2 regions of the Devosia sp. 1635 genome follow, and region 2 is predicted to be linked to the other one. Evidence: predicted binding sites of a transcription regulator. Region 2 holds the regulator's gene; the other holds the start of a gene.

Region 1 (9,013 bases), on a different contig from region 2:
GAATGGGGCGGATAGCCATGTTAATTCGTCCAGGCAAAATGGGAATTGTTCCCGATATGGTATTTTCGGCGCTTCCGGTCAACTGCGCTGGAACCCCGCCAAGGCCGTTCCGTTGCCGCAACAGGGAGGAATAACGCCATGCCAACAACCTATCAGGGTGGTTGCCGCTGTGGCGCGGTGCGCTACCAAGTGACGGGCGAACCGCTCAAAGTCGGCCTTTGCCATTGCACCGACTGCCGGCGCGAAACCGGCAGCACCTTTTTGTATTATGCCGACTGGCCGGTCGATCGCTTCTCGGTCACCGGCACTTACGCCACTTTTGAGGGGCGCAGCTTTTGCCCCCAATGCGGCGCGCCGCTCTTCCACCTCGACGAAACCGGCGCTGAAATCGTGCTGGGTTCGCTCGATCAGGTCCCGGCCGCCTTCGTGCCCACCCGCGAAGGCTGGATCAAGCGCCGCGAACCCTGGCTCACACCGGTGAAGGGCGCGGGTCAGTTCGAGCAAGACCCACCGCACGCCGCCTGAGCGCCACTTACTAACGCGCAACAGGTTTAGTTTGCCAAGTGGTGAACTGATGTCTATAGTTCACCACATGGAGAACTTTGACCCAGCCCTTGACGGAGCCTTTCACGCCCTTGCCGACCCGACCCGGCGGGCGGTGCTGCGCCAGCTGCTGGCTGGCCCCAAGCCGGTCAAGCAACTGGCCGAGCCCTTCGCCATGGGTCTGCCCGCCTTTCTCAAGCATTTGCGGGTGCTTGAGGAAACCGGTTTGATCGCGACGGAAAAAACCGGCCGTATTCGCACCTGCCGCATCGAGCCCGAGCGGCTGCTGCAAGCCGAAAGCTGGCTGGCCGAGCAACGCGCATTCTGGAGCGCCGGGGCGGATCGGCTCGCGGCTTATGTCGAAAACCATCTGGCCGAGGAGCCAAATCCATGACTGTTTGCGACAACGAACTCACCATTACTCGCTTCATCAACGCAGCGCCCGCCAAGGTCTGGACCGCTTGGAGCCGGCCGGAGCATCTCGCGCGCTGGTGGATCCCGGCGCCCATCGAATGCGAGGTGGTCAAGCTCGATCTGCGCCCCGGCGGCGGCTTTGAAACCCGGATGCGCGAAGGGGAGGGGCCATTCCAACCCCATGTGGAAGCCTGCTTTCTCGAGGTTTTGCCCGAGCAGCGCCTGGTCTGGACCACGGCCCTGGCCGAAGGCTGGCGTCCCACCGAGCCATGGCTGGCGCTGACGGCGATCATCACCTTTACGCCCGAAGGGCCGGGCACCCGCTATTCCGCTCGTGTCCTCCACGCCGCCGATAGCCACAAGCACGCCGAACTGGGCTTTGATGAAGGTTGGGGCACCACCATTGATCAGTTGGCCGCTTACGCCGGGGAGCTCGACTGAATTGCGCGAACTGGTCGGCAGCGCCCACGCCGCTATTTCAGGGGCCGGATGGCAAAGCTCAGCGCCAGTTGCAGGATCGGCTCACCTTCTTCATTGCGCACCCACATGGTGATGTTCTTTTGCGGGTAGGCCCCGGGAATATGGTCCTTGGCCAGTTCCGCCAGGGCGCTTGAGGCTTCGTCGCGCGCGGCGTGGTCACTAGCCAGGTCAGAGCCGATCTCGTCCCTGAACAAGACGTCACCATCATCGGTATCAAAGAAATATAGTGGCATGGCTCTCTCCTGGCTCCACCCGCAACGCGCCGGGGGGGTGGGAGTAGGCATTCCCTAAACCTGTGTTGTTGCCCCGTAAAATCCGGGTCACTCCCCCCGCAACTGGTCGCCAGTTGGCGCCGCGCCGCACAAGAACATAGGAGGAACGCCCGAATCGTCCTAAACCAGCAGCATGGACAGCCCGCTTCTTGTTTTCGGCCAATTCGCAGTCACTCCGCTCCAGGCGCTCGCGGCGGGTGGCGGGCTCATCGTCCTGCTGCTGCTGGTGCTCGTGCTGGCGGCGCTGCGCACCGGGCAAGCGCGAGCGGCGGAAACTGCGGCGGTGCTGGCGCGCTCGGAAGCCATGGAGCGCCATCTCGCCGGGCTTATGCAGGTGCAGTCGGAGATGACGGGCCGCATGCAAACCATGTCCGAGATCTTTGGCTCGCGCACCTCCCATCTGGCGCGTCTGGTCAACGAGCGGCTCGATTCCACCTCTCAACGCGTCGGCCAGGCCCTGCAGGAAACCCGCGCCAAGACCGATGAGGGCTTGTCAAAGCTCCATGAGCGCCTCGCGGTCATCGATCGCGCCCAATCCACCATGACCTCGCTCTCGAGCGAGATCGTGTCGCTGCAATCCATTCTGGCCAACAAGCAAACCCGCGGCGCTTTCGGGCAGGGGCGCATGGAAGCGATCATTGCCGATGGGCTGGCGCCCAACAGCTATTCCTTCCAGACTACGCTTTCCAACAACAGCCGCCCCGATTGCCTCGTGCTCATGCCCAATGGCGCACCGAGCCTCGTGATCGATGCCAAGTTTCCGCTCGAAAGCTGGCAGCGCCTCGGCATGGCTGACTCACCCGAAACCTTGCGCGCCGCACAAACCCAGTTTCGCGGTGATATCGGCGTGCATGTGAAGGCAATTGCGGAGAAATACCTCATCGCGGGGGAAACCCAGGACACCGCCTTCATGTTCGTGCCCTCCGAATCCATCTTTGCCGATATTCACGAGCATTTCCCCGATGTGGTGCAAAAGGCGGCGCGCGCCCGCGTCGTCATCGTCTCGCCCGCGCTCCTGATGCTCTCGGTGCAGGTGATCCAGGCCCTCTTGCGCGATGTGCGCATGCGCGAACAGGCCCATTTGATCCAGGGCGAGGTGCGCGAATTGCTGGCCGATCTCGGGCGCCTCGACGAGCGGGTCAATAAGCTGCAGACCCATTTCAACCAGGCCAGCCGGGATATCGGCGATATCCTCACCTCCACCGGCAAGATCAACAAGCGCGGCGAGCGCATCGACGCCATGGATTTCGAGGAACAACCCCGGCTGGCCGGCGAGTAAGCCCGCGGCTTACTTCGGTTCCAGCTCGCTGGCGCTTTTGAGCACCTCGTCGCCATCCTCCTGCCGGATCAAAAAGGCCGGTTCCTCCTGGCTGGCATTGCGCGTCACCTCGGCGCCTTTGATGGTGCGGGTGACCTTATCGGTGAACCGCTCCACGATCGTGCCTTGTGCCGTGCTGCCGGCCCAGTTCCACGTCACTTTCGTGCCCTTGTGCAATGCCTTGCTCATCAACCGCTCCTTGCGTTGATCCAGCAACGAGCCGGCCGGCGCCCCGTTGCAGTCCCCCCAAGCAGTTGATCGGTGCAGTGAACCCGCGCTCGCTCCGGCGCGTTGTGTGCTTCGAACACTCTCGCTCAAGGAAGCAAGCCATGCCCACAAACCATCCCGGCTCTATCCTGCCGCAGGACACCGCACCGGCCGATGCCGTCGACGAAGTCATTGTCGGCCAACCGATCAGCCAGGATGAGGTGGACGACCTGCTTTATGGCGAGGACCGCCCGGCGGGCGAACGCGTTGATCGCCTGCGCGAACTGGCCGACCAGATCCGCGCCCGCCAGGCCGGCGATCTTGCCACCAATCCCGATACCGATCCGCTGCTCGACGAAATCGATCGCGCCATTGCCGAACTCTCGGGCTCGCTGGCCGATGCCGACGACGAATTCGACTATGGCAATGCCACGGGCGTTCTGGCGCAGGATCCCGAGGACCACCTCGATGCCCTCTCGCCCGATGATGTGGATGGCCGCGCCGCCATCACCGGGGAAGCGGCCGACAGCGCTCCCTTCGATGATGACGAAGACGAGCCCGAGCCGCTCGATGAAACCGAATGGGAAGAAGGCGACGGCTTTGATCCCGACAAGGGCGTCCGCTAAACCAGCGTGCGCGCCTTGAGCGCCTGGCTCAACGTGCCTTCATCGAGATAATCGAGCTCCCCGCCCACGGGCACCCCGTGGGCGAGGCGCGTCACCTTGGTGGTGCCATGCCCCAGCCGGTCGGTGATGTAATGGGCGGTGGTCTGCCCCTCGACCGTCGCATTGATCGCGAGCACGATCTCGCTGAACTCGGGTGCCCGCGCCAGCAGGGCCTCGATCGAAAGATCATCGGGCCCGACGCCATCGAGCGGCGACAACACGCCCCCGAGCACATGGTACTTCACCGCGCCGACGCCGGCGCGCTCGAGCGCCCAAAGGTCGGCCACGTCTTCCACCACCAGCAGCATGCCGCTTTCGCCCCGCCGCGGATCGGCGCAGATGGCGCAGGGGCTTTGCGTATCGACATTGCCGCACACTTCGCAGGTGCGCACCGCCACGACGGCCCGGTCAAGCGCCGCCGAGAGCGGGATCATCAGCTGATCCTTTTTCTTGATCAGCTGCAGCACCGCCCGTCGCGCCGAACGCGGCCCCAGGCCCGGCAAGCGCGCCATCAGCTGGATCAGCTGTTCAATCTCGGGTCCGCCGCTCGCCATCAACATCATTCCTGCCCCGACGCCCGGTGGGCGAAGAGGTGGCGCCACGCGCCGCAACGGGATCGGCGCGGGAATGCCCCGCGCCTTCACATCAGTCCAACAAACCTAGAACGGCAGCTTCATGCCCGGAGGCAGCGGCAGGCCGGAGGTGACTTCGGCCATCTTGCGCTGCATTTCGGCTTCCGCCTTGCTCTTGGCATCGTTGTGCGCGGCCACGATCAAATCCTCAAGAACCTCGACATCGTCGTCCTTGAACAAGCTCGGATCGATGGTGACGCCGCGCATCTCGCCCTTGCCATTGAGCGAGACGGTGACCATGCCCGCGCCCGCCTGGCCTTCCACCACGAGGTCGCCGAGCTCGGCCTGCATGGCCTCCATCTTGCTCTTCATCTCGGTGGCGGCCTTCATCATGCCCATGATGTCTTTCATTCCTCGTCCTCTTCTGCTGGCGGGGGGGCCGCATCGGCCTCGGGCGCGACGGCATCGTCACGCAATTTCACATTCACGACCTTCGCACCCGGAAAGGTCTCAAGTATGGCCTGCACCAGCGGATCTTCATGCGCCGCCGCATGCGCCGCCTTTTGCCGCTCCTGCTGCTCCTGCCGGAACGTGAGGCCTTCGGGCGGCTTGCTCGATACGGTCACCAGCCACCGCGAACCCGTCCATTGCTGCAGCCGCGCCGACAACATGGCGATGACACCGGGATCGGCGCCTTCGGCCAGCGCCACCTCGATCTGTCCTTCGCTGAACGACACGGGCCGCATCTGCGATTCCAGCGCCAGCTTGAGCAGCACGTCCCGCTTGGCGCCCGCCAGCGCAATCAGTTCGCGATAACTGCCCACCTTGGCCATGGCCGGGGGCGGCGGGGGAGCGGGCTGCACGGTTTCGGGCGGCTGCGTCGCCACCAGCACCGGCTGCGCCAAAGCTTGGGGCGCATCCTCAGGGGAGGGCAGGGGCCGAGACACGGCCGGCTCGTTCTGGAAGGCTGGCGGCGCCTCAACGCGCATCGCCTGCCCGCCACCACCACCGCTCGGAGCACGCCCATAGGCGCCGCCCGGCGACAGCGCCGGCGCGGGGGCAGGCTGGTTGGCCAGCTTGGCAATCAACTCGTCGGGCGTCGGCAGATCGGCCGCATAAGCCAAGCGCACCAGCACCATTTCGGCGGCCTGCAGGGCATTGTTGGCCCGCCCCACTTCTTCGTGGCCCTTGAAGAGGATCTGCCAGGCCCGCGACAGCGCCCGCATCGGTAGCCGCCCGGCATATTCGGCCCCGCGCACGCGCTCGTCGGGGGTCAGCGACAAATCCTCGCCCGCCGCCGGCACCACTTTGATGCGCGTTACGAGATGGGTGAAATCGGCAAGATCGGCCATCAGCGTTTGCGGATCGGCCCCGAGGTCATAAAGCGAACGCAGCGTTTGCAGCGCGTCCCCGATCCGCCCGGCCATCACTTCTTCAAAGAGGTCGATGATCCGCGACCGGTCCCCCAGCCCCAGCATCGCCTTGACCGTCGCCGCCGTCACCGCCCCATCGCCATGGGCGATCGCTTGGTCGAGGAGCGAAAGATTGTCGCGCGCCGAGCCTTCACCGGCCCGCACGATCATGGCGAGCGCCTCGGGCTCGAACCCGATCCCTTCCTGCTCGAGGATCGATTGCAGATAGGCCGTCATCACCTCGGGAGTGATCCGCCTGAGGTCGAACCGCATGCAGCGGCTCAGGATGGTCACCGGCACCTTGCGGATCTCGGTGGTCGCGAAAATGAACTTCACATAGGGCGGCGGCTCTTCGAGCGTCTTGAGCAGCCCGTTAAAGGCCGCTGTCGAGAGCATATGCACTTCGTCGATCACATAGACTTTGAACGGCGCCGAAACCGGGCCGTACTTAACCGAGTCGATGATCTCGCGAATGTCGTTGATGCCGGTATTGGACGCGGCATCCATCTCCACCACATCGACATGGCGCCCCTCAATGATGGCGCGGCAATGCTCGCCCTCGACCGAGAGGTCAAGCGTGGGGTGCCGCCCGCTCGCATCCTCATAGTTGAAGGCGCGCGCGAGAATCCGTGCTGTCGTGGTCTTGCCCACGCCGCGCACGCCGGTCAGGATAAAGGCGTGGTGGATGCGGTTCTGCTTGAACGCATTGCCCAGCGTCTGCACCATCGCGTCCTGCCCCACGAGGGTCGAGAAGTCGCGCGGGCGATATTTGCGGGCCAGCACCAGATAAGGCGAGGTTTGAGCGTCCGCCATCCTGCCCTCCAATGCATGGTGAAAAAGGAAAAAACCGGGGAGCCGCTGGCTCAGCTCGGGAATAAATAGGAGGCTGGCAACGACCCGTGCAGGTCTCGTTGGGGCTGCTTCCTTCCGGACCTGACCCGGTTGGCGAGGAACACGTCCGCGCCAACCTCCCGAGGCGCTATATGCGAATAAATGGCCGTAAAGGCAAGGGGCAAGACCGGTGCAGCGCGCCCTTGATCCGCGCTCGCGCGCGGCTCGAAGGCGACCAATCTGCCCGCCGCTGCGGCCATCGTCTTCAAGATCGGGTCCAAATACCTATATGATAAGGGCGCAGCCCTTTGCGGGGTGCGACCCTTTACCCCGCGTTCCCCGCCCGCTTAACTCACCACAAAACCCAACTGCCCGTATCGGAGCTTTTCTTGGCCAGACGCCGTCCCACCCCGTTGCGTACCTCTCAGGAGGATATTGACGCTTCCCAGCGCGCTCCCAATACGCCCCAGACCCAGTCATCCGCATTCCGCCTGGCTTTCGCCGATGACGACTTTCTCACCTCCGAGGACATCCGCGGCGTCCGCTTCCAGCTGGAATATCTGAAACCCGAGTTCCGTCTGCGCGAAGCGGGGATCAATTCCACCGTGGTCCTGTTTGGTGGTGCGCGCATTCCCGAGCCCGGCAAGCCGGCCTGGGCCGCCAAGAACCAGACCCAGAAAACCAATCTGGAAGCCGCCTCGCGCTACTATGATGTGGCGCGCGATTTCGCGCGCCTTGCCTCGGAAACCTCGCGCAGCCTTGATTTCAAGGAATTTGTGGTGGTGACCGGGGGCGGCCCGGGCGTCATGGAAGCGGGCAATCGCGGTGCGGCCGATGTGGGCGCGCCCTCCATCGGGCTCAACATCGTTCTGCCCCATGAGCAGGCGCCCAATCTCTTCGTCACGCCGGAATTTTCGTTTAACTTTCATTATTTTGCCACGCGCAAGATCCATTTTCTCCTGCGCGCTAAGGCAGTCGCGGTGTTCCCCGGCGGCTTTGGCACGCTTGATGAATTCTTCGAGGCGCTGACCCTGATCCAGACCGGCCGCATGGCCCGGGTGCCGCTCTTGCTGTTTGGCGCGAGCTTTTGGAGCAAGGTCATCAATTTCGAGGCGCTGGCGGAAGCCGGAACCATCTCGCCCAATGATCTTGAACTGTTCAACGTGGTCGACACCGCCCAGGAGGGCTGGGACGTGGTGCAAAAGTTTTATGACCTGCCCGCCCCGGTTGCGGCGCTCTGACCGGAGCGCCGCCCGCCTAGCCCGCACTCTTAACGTTCTCGCGCCGCTTCGTCTTGCCCGTCCTGCCCTGGAAGGGTGAAATCGCCTCCCGTCACCGGCACCTCAAGGAGTCTTCATGGACCATTATGATATCGTGGTGATCGGCAGCGGCCCCGCCGGCCGCCGTGCCGCCGTGCAGGCAGCCAAGCTCGGCCGCTCGGTGCTGGTGGTGGAAAACCGGCTGCGCCTCGGTGGCGTTTCGGTCCATACCGGCACTATCCCTTCGAAAACCCTACGCGAAACCGTGCTCAACCTTTCGGGTTGGCGCGAGCGCGGCTTTTATGGTCTCGCCTATCGGGTGAAAAAGGAGATCGAGGGCAAGGATCTCGGCTCGCGCCTGCGCAAGACGCTCGATTACGAGATCGAAGTGCTCGAGCATCAGTTCGCCCGCAATGGCGTGCGCACCTTTGGCGGCATGGCGCGCTTCCTTGATACCAACCGGATCAGCGTCACCGACCCCGATGGCGAAGAGCACGTCTTTTCCTTTGATTACGCCGTGATCGCCGTAGGCACCACCCCTTATCGCCCCGCCAATATCCCCTTCAACGACCGCTCCGTAGTGGATAGCGATAGCCTCGTGTTTGAGCCGCGCGTACCCAAGAGCCTGACCGTGGTCGGGGCCGGCGTGATCGGCATCGAATACGCCACCATCTTTTCGGCGCTCGATGTGCCCGTCACCATCATCGAGCCCAAGGACACCATTCTCGATTTCATCGATCGCGAGATCATCGAGGAGTTCACCCACGAACTGCGCCAGCGCGGCGTCACCCTGCGTCTCGGAGCCAAGGTCGATCAGGTCGAGCTCGATTCCGTGGGCTGGCCGATCGCGATCCTCGCCGACGGGCGCCGCATTCGCTCCGACATGCTGCTTTATGCGGCCGGCCGCTCTGGCGCGACCGCCAATCTGGGGCTCGAAAACGCTGGCATCACCCCGCAGGATCGCGGCCGCCTCAAGGTCGACCCTGCCACCTTCCAAACCAATGTGCGCAACATCTATGCCGCCGGCGACGTAATCGGCT
Region 2 (9,013 bases):
GGTGGGTGAGATCGCCGCCGCCGTGTCGATCCTGCGCGAGCAGATGGTGACGGTCGACGCCCCCGAACACGCCATCGACATTGTCGGCACCGGCGGTGATGGTGTTGGCACGCTCAACATCTCGACAGCCAGCGCCATCGTTGTTGCCGCCGCCGGCGTTCCCGTCGCCAAGCACGGCAACCGCGCATTGTCTTCCAAATCGGGCTCCTCCCAGGCCCTTGAAGCCCTTGGGGTCAAGCTCGACCTCACCCCCGCCGAAATTTCGCGCTGCATCAACGAGGCCGGGATCGGCTTCATGTTCGCGCCGGCCCATCATCCAGCCATGCGCCATGTCGGCCCTTCGCGCGCCGAAATGGGCGTGCGCACCATGTTCAACCTGCTCGGGCCCCAATCCAATCCTGCCGGGGTGCGCCGCTATATGCTCGGCGTTTATTCCCCCGAATGGGTGGAGCCGGTCGCTGCAGCGCTCCTTGCCAACCGCGCCATCAAGGCCTGGGTGGTCCATGGCAGCGACGGGCTCGATGAGATCACCGTCACCGGGCCCTCCTATGTCGCCGAGATCGCGAACGGCAATCTGCGCAGCTTCGAGATTACCCCCGAAGACGCCGGCCTGTCGCGCCATGATCCCAATGACCTCCTGGGTGGCGAGCCCGAATATAATGCCCTCGCCATCCACGCGCTCTTTGACGGCGCGCCCGGCGCCTATCGCGACATCGTTCTCCTCAATGCCGCCGCCTCGCTGATCGTGGCCGATGTGGTGAGTGACCTGCGCAGCGGCGCCGCCATGGCCGCCGAAATGATCGACAGCGGCAAGGCCCGGGAAACCCTCGAGCGCCTTGTCGCCATCTCCAATGGAACACCCCCATGAGCGATATTCTCAAGCAGATCGAAGCCTATAAGCGCGAGGAAATCGCCGCGGCCAAGGCCCTGCGCCCTTGGGACGAAGTGGTTGCTGCCGCCCATGACCAGCCCCCGCCACGCGGCTTTCTCGCCGCCATCAAGGCCAAGCGCGCCCGCGGCGAATACGCCTTGATCGCCGAGGTCAAGAAAGCCAGCCCCTCCAAGGGCCTGATCAGGCCCGATTTCAACCCGGCAGAGATCGCCCGCGCCTATGAAGAGGCCGGCGCGACGTGCCTTTCGGTCCTCACCGATCAGCCCTCGTTCCAGGGCTCGCCGGCGTTCTTGCGCGAGGCGCGCGACGCCACCGCCTTGCCGGTCCTGCGCAAGGATTTCCTCTTCGAAACCTACCAGGTCGCCGAAGCGCGCGCTTGGGGCGCCGATTGCATCCTCATTATCCTCGCCGCTGTCGGTGACGACGTCGCGCGCTACCTGCTCGATTCCGCCCGCGAATGGGGCATGGATGCCCTGGTCGAGGTGCATGACCAGCTCGAGCTCGACCGGGCGCTGGCGCTCGATGCCGAGTTCATTGGCATCAACAACCGCAATCTGCGCACCTTCGAAACCCGGCTCGATACCTCGGTCAACCTCGCGGGCGGCGTTCCAGCCGGCAAGGTGCTGGTCAGCGAAAGCGGCATCAACGGCCATGAACACCTGCAGCATCTCGACCGCACAGCCGGCATCGGCACCTTCCTTGTCGGCGAATCGCTGATGCGCCAGGCCGATGTGGTCGCCGCCACCCGCGCCCTCCTGCAGGGTGTGCGCCAGGCCGCCCATCCATGAGCGAGCCGCAGCTGACCCATCTCAACGAGCGCGGGGAGGCCCGGATCGTTGATATCGGCGACAAGGCAGTCACCCGCCGCCGCGCCCTCGCCCAGGCGGTGATCAGCGGTCGGCCCGAAACCATTGCCGCCATCATGGGTGGCGCCCTCAAGAAGGGCGACGCCCTGGCCGTCGCGCGCGTCGCGGGCATCATGGCAGCCAAAAAGACCGCCGAGCTCATCCCTCTTTGCCACCCCATCCCGCTCACCAAGGTCAGCGTCGAGCTGGAGGCGCGCGAGCCCGGCGCCATCACCATTCTTGCGACTGCCGAAACCACCGGCCAGACCGGGGTGGAAATGGAAGCCCTCGTGGCGGCTTCCACCGCCGCCCTTACGCTTTACGACATGGCCAAGGGCATCGACCGCGAGATGGTTATCTCCGCGATCTGTCTGCTCGAAAAATCGGGCGGCAAGTCCGGCGATTTCCAGCGCGCGCCATGAGCCTGCTCCCGGTTGAAGACGCCCTCGCGGCCATTTTCGCCCGCGTGCCCCCCGCCCGCACCGAGTCGGTGCCGCTGGAAGCTGCCGCCGGCCGGGTGTTGACCGAGCCCCTGCTCGCCCGTCATGACCAGCCGCCTTTCCCCGCCAGCGCCATGGATGGCTATGCCGTGCGCGCCGCCGATATCGTGCCAGGCGCGAGCCTTGAAGTCGTGGGCACCGCACAGGCCGGCGCCGGCTTTGGCGCGGATATCGCCCCGGGCACCTGCGTGCGCATCTTCACCGGCGCGCCCGTGCCCCCCGGCGCGGATGCCGTGATCATGCAGGAGGAAGCGACCCGCACCGGCGATCGCGTCAGCTTTGCCGCCCAGCCTCCCGTGGGGCGCAGCATTCGCCCGCTTGGCCACGACTTCCGGCAGGGACAGGAGCTGATTCCGAGAGGCTCTCGCCTCACCCCCATGCAACTGGCCGTCGCAGCCGCCGCCAATTGCCCGACGCTGCCCGTTGCCGTGCAGCCGCGCATCGCGCTCCTTGCCACCGGGGACGAACTGGTGCTGCCCGGCACCGCTCTCGGACCGGGCCAGATCGTTGCCTCCAACAGCTTCGGCTTGCGGCCGCTCCTTGCGCCTTACGCCGCAGAGATCCGCGACTACGGGATCGCTCCCGACAACCGGGCGGCGCTTGCCGAGCGCCTTGCCGGCATCTTTGCCGAAGCGCCCGACTTCGTCATCACCACGGGCGGCGCGAGTGTTGGCGACCATGATATCGTGCAGGAAATCCTGCTGAGTCTCGGCGTGCAGCTTGATTTCTGGCGCATCAATATGCGCCCGGGCAAGCCACTGATGTTCGGCACTCTGGGCAAAACCCTGGTGTTTGGCCTGCCTGGCAATCCGGTTTCGGCCATGGTGACCGCCGCCGTCTTCATCAAGCCGGCGCTGCGGCGCTGGCTCGGCGTCGCCGAACCCGCCCCCTGGCACCTGCCGCTCCTTGCGCCCACGCCGCCCAATACCGCCCGGCGCCACTTCATGCGTGCCCAAAGCGTGCATTCAAGCCGAGGTGCGGGCGTGCTCCCCATCAGCGAAACCGATAGCGGTCATACCTCCTCGCTGGCCCGCGCCGATATGCTGCTGGTGCAGCCTGAATACGATCCCGGCCAGCCGGCTGGCGCTCTCGTTCCAGCCATTCCGCTGGACGGGTTCTAGGCAGAGCCAAAGAATTTTCGCCTCCACCCATGAGCGTTATTGCAGAACATAACTGGAACACCTATGCTCGTTCAGTCTTTGTTCCGATTCTGCGATTGAAGGGCTCCGATGCTGACGCGAAAGCAACATGAACTGCTGATGTTCATCCATGAGCGGATGAAGGAAAGCGGCATTCCCCCTTCGTTTGACGAAATGAAGGACGCGTTGGATCTGGCCTCCAAGTCGGGCATTCACCGCCTGATCACGGCGCTTGAGGAGCGCGGCTTCATCCGCCGCCTCCCCAATCGCGCGCGGGCGCTGGAAGTGCTCAAACTCCCCGATTCGATGAACCCCGCGCTCGGCGGCCGCAAGGCCCGCTTCGAGCCCAGCGTCATCGAAGGCAATCTGGGCCGTGTTGCCGCTCCGCCGCCGCGCTCGGGCTGGAGCGATGATTATGTGCGCCCCGTGGCCGTGCCGGTCATGGGTCGGATCGCCGCCGGTACGCCCATCGAGGCCATCCAGAGCCACTCCCACACCATCTCGGTGCCACCCGAAATGCTTGGCCCGGGCGAGCACTATGCGCTGGAAGTGCGCGGCGATTCGATGATCGATGCGGGCATTTTCGATGGCGACACCGTGCTGATCCGTCGCCAGGATGTTGCCGGGACCGGCGAGATCATCGTTGCCCTGGTGGATGACGAGGAAGCCACCCTCAAGCGGCTGCGTCGCAAGGGCAACACCATCGCGCTTGAAGCGGCCAATCCCGCCTACGAAACCCGCATCTTCCCGCCCGACCGCGTCAAGGTTCAGGGCCGCCTGGTGGGCCTGCTGCGTAAATATTGACGCCCAGGGTCGAAAAACTCTGTCCTGTCCTGCTGCGAGTGGTGGCGCAAGAACGCCAGTGCTTGGCGTTCAGGCATCCTTTGGCTGGCTTTCAGCTGGTGAAAGGAACACGGGAAGGCCCCGAGCCGATTGAAATCGGTGCCCTGCGTGAACTCGCAGAGGAGTCTGGCCTGCAGGCAGAAGTTTCGCGCACCCTGCCTTCCAGTAGTGCCATTGCAGATAAACAGCTTTGGCACTTTGTTGTGGTGATCGCCTTGGCTCCCCTGGCCGAACACTGGCGCCACTTCACCCATGATGATGGCGGTCATTGGTTCGAGTTCTTCTGGTGGCCACTCGAGCGCCAACCGGGCCCCGAATGGCACCCCATGTTCCAGCGGGCCCTCGCCCACATCGCTCGCCACGCCTAAAGCCGGAATCGGCCAAGAAACAATCTCTTCGACGGAACTCGATTGCCGCCCTAGGGTCCTCATCAGCCGCACCAGACCAGCGCCTGTGTGCCCCCTCCTTCACCCTCCCCCTTGAGGGGAGGACCGGGGTGGGGGTTTAGTCCCCTCCTCCGCGAGTGACGTTAGACCCAGCTGGCCACCTCCAGCGCGCAATCCGCTCAAGCCCCATACCCCCCGACAATAACTTATCCCCGCCCGCGCCGATCACCCGCATAGTCTCCTCATCCGCGCACCCAAGCGAGATCATGACGAGTGGTTGGTGCGCGGAGGCTGGGGGATCGTGGGTCGCCGCGATCCGGCCGGTGTCCGCAAGAGCCGTGGACCTCTATCGTCCGGTGGTCTTGGGTGAAGAATCGCGATGGCAGCTGCACTGGCCATCGGAACCCTGATGTGGCGCAGGCAGCGGTGCCCGCCAGGGTTTAGTTCGACATCCGCGGAATCTGGCATGCGCCGCAGGAGGGCGCGGGCGTCGGCACCCAGTCGCTGTTGGCGGGGCGGAGCTTCCGTTTTGCGCAACGTTTTTTGAGGCAATGCCTCGCCAACGCCGCTCCCAACCGGAGGCCTCGCGCCGACCGGAGTTTCGCCGTGCCTTGGAAACAGAAATCCCCGCCGAAGCGGGGATTTCGAAGTCGTTGGGCCTTATGCCCTAGTGGTTGTCGCGCGGCACGCCATAGGTCTGGGCAATGCGCTGGTAAGCCACTGCTGGCTTGAGTACGGCGCCATTGCCGAGCTGGTCGACCAGCCCGCGCTGGATCTCCTGCCAGGGCGTCTGGTGCGCGGGGTACTTGTAGCCGCCCGCTTCCGCCAGTTCCTGCCGGCGCGTCGCGATCTCGGCGTCCGAAATCAGGATATCGGCGGTGCCATTGTTGAGGTCGATCCGCACCCGGTCACCCGTGCGCAGGATGGCAAGGTTGCCGCCCGCTGCCGCTTCGGGCGAGGCGTTGAGGATCGAGGGCGAGCCCGACGTGCCGGATTGGCGCCCGTCGCCAATACAGGCCAGCGCGTGGATACCCTTCTTGATGAGGTAGGCAGGGGGCCGCATATTGACGACTTCGGCCGCCCCCGGGTAGCCGATCGGGCCCGCGCCGCGCATGAACAGCAGCGTGTGCTCGTCGATATCGAGCGAGGGATCATCGATCCGGTGATGATAGTCCTCCGGACCATCGAACACCACGGCCTTGCCCTCGAACATGCCGGGATGCTCGGGATTGGCAAGGTAGCGCTCGCGGAACTCGGGCGAGATCACGCTGGTCTTCATGATCGCGTTATCGAAGAGATTGCCGCGCAGCACCAGGAACCCGGCTTCTTCCTTGAGCGGCTGCTCGAAGGGGCGGATCACCTTCTCGTCCTGGATGGGGGTGTTGCGGCAGTTCTCGCCGATGGTCTTGCCGTTGACGGTGGGTGCATTCTCACGGATCAGCCCCTGCTTCATCAGCTCGTTGACCACCGCCGGCACGCCGCCCGCATGGTAGTAATCCTCGCCGAGATATTCGCCGGCCGGCTGCAGGTTCACCAGCAGCGGCACCTTGTGCCCATAGGTCTGGAAGTCCTGCAGGTCGAGCTCGACACCGATATGCTTGGCGATCGCCTGGATGTGGATCGGGGCGTTGGTCGACCCGCCAATCGCGGAATTGACCACGATGGTGTTGATGAAATTGTCCTTGGTCATGATGTCGGAGGGCTTGAGGTCCTCATGCACCATGTCGACGATGCGCTTGCCCGTGCGATAGGCCATTTCCTGGCGATCGCGATAAGGCGCGGGAATTGCCGCCGAACCCGGCAGCTGCATGCCCAGCGACTCAGCCAGCGAGTTCATCGTGGTTGCCGTGCCCATCGTGTTGCAGAAGCCGGTGGACGGCGCCGAAGACGCCACCAGCTCGATGAACTGCGCATAATCGATCTCGCCGGCCGCCATCATCTGGCGCGCCTTCCACACAATGGTGCCCGAGCCGGTGCGCTCGCCCTTGTGCCAGCCATTGAGCATCGGCCCGACCGAGAGCGCAATCGCCGGGATGTTGACCGTGGCCGCACCCATCAGCATGGCCGGGGTGGTCTTGTCGCAGCCAATGGTCAGCACCACGCCATCGAGCGGATAGCCATAAAGCACTTCCACGAGCCCAAGATAGGCCAGGTTCCGGTCGAGGCCGGCGGTGGGGCGCTTGCCGGTTTCCTGGATCGGATGCACGGGAAATTCGATGGCAATGCCACCGGCTTCCCGGATGCCTTCGCGCACGCGCTCGGCCAGCACGATATGGTGGCGGTTGCAGGGGCTGAGGTCCGAGCCAGTCTGGGCGATGCCGATGATGGGCTTGTTGCCCTGCAATTCCTCGCGCGATACGCCGAAATTCATGTAGCGCTCAAGATAAAGCGCGGTCATGTCCGGGTTCTCGGGATTGTCGAACCAGGCGCGCGAGCGCAGCTTCTTGGGCGCGCTGCCCTGCCCATTGGGGGAAGAGAAGCTGTTGTCTGCCGTCATTACCTTATTCCTCAATAGTTCCGCCGAGGCGAATACAGGCTGCTGTTTGCTACAGTTCTAGCATGTTAGTTGCAGGAGTGAACGCCAATCCTGTTGGATTTCGTCGCCCCTTGCGCTCGCAGGGCAACCGGGCGGCGTCGAATCGGCTAGGCGCAGGCCAGCGCAGCGACTAGGTTTGCCCGAAAGTGCGGGGCGGACTGCAAGAGGGGCAAGCATGAGTGAATTTGTTGATTGGGTCGGGGTTGATTGGGGCACCTCCAACCTGCGGGCTTGGGGCCTGAGTGCCGATGGCACGGTGATCGTTTCGCGCAAATCCGACCAAGGCATGGGCAAGCTGACGCGCGACCAGTATCCGGGCGTCCTCGAAACCTTGCTCGATGGTCTAGTCGGCAGCAACGGTGGCGCGCTCGACGTATTGATCTGCGGCATGGCCGGCGCGCGCCAGGGCTGGTTCGAAGCGCCTTATTTGGAAGCACCAACCGATTTGCGCGGCCTGCTTGACGGCGCAGTGCGCCCGCCCATGCCCAACAATCACCTGGCCCCGGCAATTCTGCCCGGTGTGTGCCAGAAGGCCGGCGGCGACAATGTGATGCGCGGCGAGGAAACCCAGCTACTGGGCCTCGCGACCCTGCGCCCCAATGCCCATGGCGTGGTATGCATGCCCGGCACCCATTCCAAATGGGTCAGCATGAATGGCACCCGCATTGAGCATTTCTCCACCGCAATGACGGGCGAGCTCTTCGATCTGCTGCGCCATCATTCGGTGCTGCGCTATTCGCTGACTGAAGACAGCAATGGGCCCGAGCGCGCCGAAGGCTTTGCCGCGGGTGCAGAGGTCGGCCTCGAGCGGCCCGAACAGCTCACCAGCGAGCTCTTTGCGGTCCGCGCCAGTTCGCTCCTGTCCGGCCGTCAGCCCGGTTGGTGCACCGGCTATCTTTCGGGCCTCCTGATCGGCACCGAAATTGGCAGCCGCCGTGCGCTGATCGGCGAACAAACCGTTCCCTTGATCGGCGCCCCCGCGCTCTGCGCCCTTTATGCCGAGGTGCTCGGCATGATCGGGGCACAAGGCGAAGCCGTGGATGGAACCGAAGTGGTGCTCGCCGGCCTTAAAGCTGCACGTGCCTTTATCGTCTGATTGGAGACCCCATGACCCACCGCCACCTGATCGCGATTCTGCGCGGCATTACCCCGCCCGAAACGCTTGATGTGTGCCACGCCCTTGTTGCGGCCGGCATTACCATGATCGAAGTGCCGCTCAATTCCCCCGATGCCCTGGCCAGCATTGCGCTGGCGGCCGAGGCGCTCGGGGATGACGTGATGGTGGGCGCGGGCACCGTTCTGAACAAAAAGCAGGTTTGGGCCGTCGCCGATGCCGGCGGCACCTTTATTGTATCCCCGGATACCAACCGGTCGGTTATAGAAGAAACGGTGCGCATTCAGCTGGGCTCCTATCCCGGCGTGTTCACTCCCAGTGATGCGTTCAAGGCGATCAAGGCGGGCGCCACCGGGCTCAAGTTTTTCCCCGCTGAAGTTCTGGGCCCGCGCGGCATCAAGGCGATGAAGGCGGTCTTGCCGCCCGAGCTGCCGCTTTACGCGGTGGGCGGCGCCAAGCCGGACAACTTCGGCGAATATTTCGCCGCCGGTTGCAGCGGTTTTGGCCTGGGCACCTTTTTATACAAGCCCGGCAGCACCCCCGCCGAAGTCGGCCAGCGCGCCGCCGAGGCGGTATTGGCTTATGATGGAAGGACTACAGCGTGACGCAAACGGCGAGCCTGCTGATCGACAGCAAATGCGCATTGGGCGAGGGCCCATTCTGGCACCCGGACCGCCAGCAGCTGTTTTTCCTTGATATCAATAATCAAAAGCTCTTCGCCACCTCAGCTCGGGGCAATGTCGAAGTGAGCTGGAGCT

The links. The regulator LexA, encoded in region 2, represses DNA repair genes until DNA is damaged. The targets are predictions, from matches to a motif close to TGTTCNNNNTGTGTTCNG.
Region 1: rmuC (DNA recombination protein RmuC) is a predicted target of LexA. The motif match lies at 1,801-1,818, and genes of this name have one in related genera.

The regions. Positions count from the first base shown of each region.
Region 1 is NZ_JABAOM010000005.1:336,999-346,011, forward strand. It holds gene def (peptide deformylase) at 1-19, opposite strand, end outside; gene HRU92_RS17830 (GFA family protein) at 139-525, shown strand; gene HRU92_RS17835 (metalloregulator ArsR/SmtB family transcription factor) at 575-937, shown strand; gene HRU92_RS17840 (SRPBCC domain-containing protein) at 934-1,398, shown strand; gene HRU92_RS17845 (hypothetical protein) at 1,431-1,670, opposite strand; gene rmuC (DNA recombination protein RmuC) at 1,843-2,988, shown strand; gene HRU92_RS17855 (DUF2945 domain-containing protein) at 2,998-3,216, opposite strand; gene HRU92_RS17860 (hypothetical protein) at 3,357-3,860, shown strand; gene recR (recombination mediator RecR) at 3,857-4,453, opposite strand; gene HRU92_RS17870 (YbaB/EbfC family nucleoid-associated protein) at 4,559-4,882, opposite strand; gene HRU92_RS17875 (DNA polymerase III subunit gamma/tau) at 4,879-6,696, opposite strand; RNA gene ffs (signal recognition particle sRNA small type) at 6,761-6,856, opposite strand; gene HRU92_RS17885 (LOG family protein) at 7,104-7,955, shown strand; gene sthA (Si-specific NAD(P)(+) transhydrogenase) at 8,071-9,013, shown strand, end outside.
Region 2 is NZ_JABAOM010000001.1:1,146,374-1,155,386, reverse strand. It holds gene trpD (anthranilate phosphoribosyltransferase) at 1-868, shown strand, start outside; gene trpC (indole-3-glycerol phosphate synthase TrpC) at 865-1,680, shown strand; gene moaC (cyclic pyranopterin monophosphate synthase MoaC) at 1,677-2,159, shown strand; gene glp (gephyrin-like molybdotransferase Glp) at 2,156-3,358, shown strand; gene lexA (transcriptional repressor LexA) at 3,467-4,180, shown strand; gene HRU92_RS05900 (NUDIX domain-containing protein) at 4,222-4,587, shown strand; gene HRU92_RS05895 (IlvD/Edd family dehydratase) at 5,273-7,102, opposite strand; gene HRU92_RS05890 (2-dehydro-3-deoxygalactonokinase) at 7,317-8,237, shown strand; gene HRU92_RS05885 (2-dehydro-3-deoxy-6-phosphogalactonate aldolase) at 8,249-8,860, shown strand; gene HRU92_RS05880 (SMP-30/gluconolactonase/LRE family protein) at 8,857-9,013, shown strand, end outside.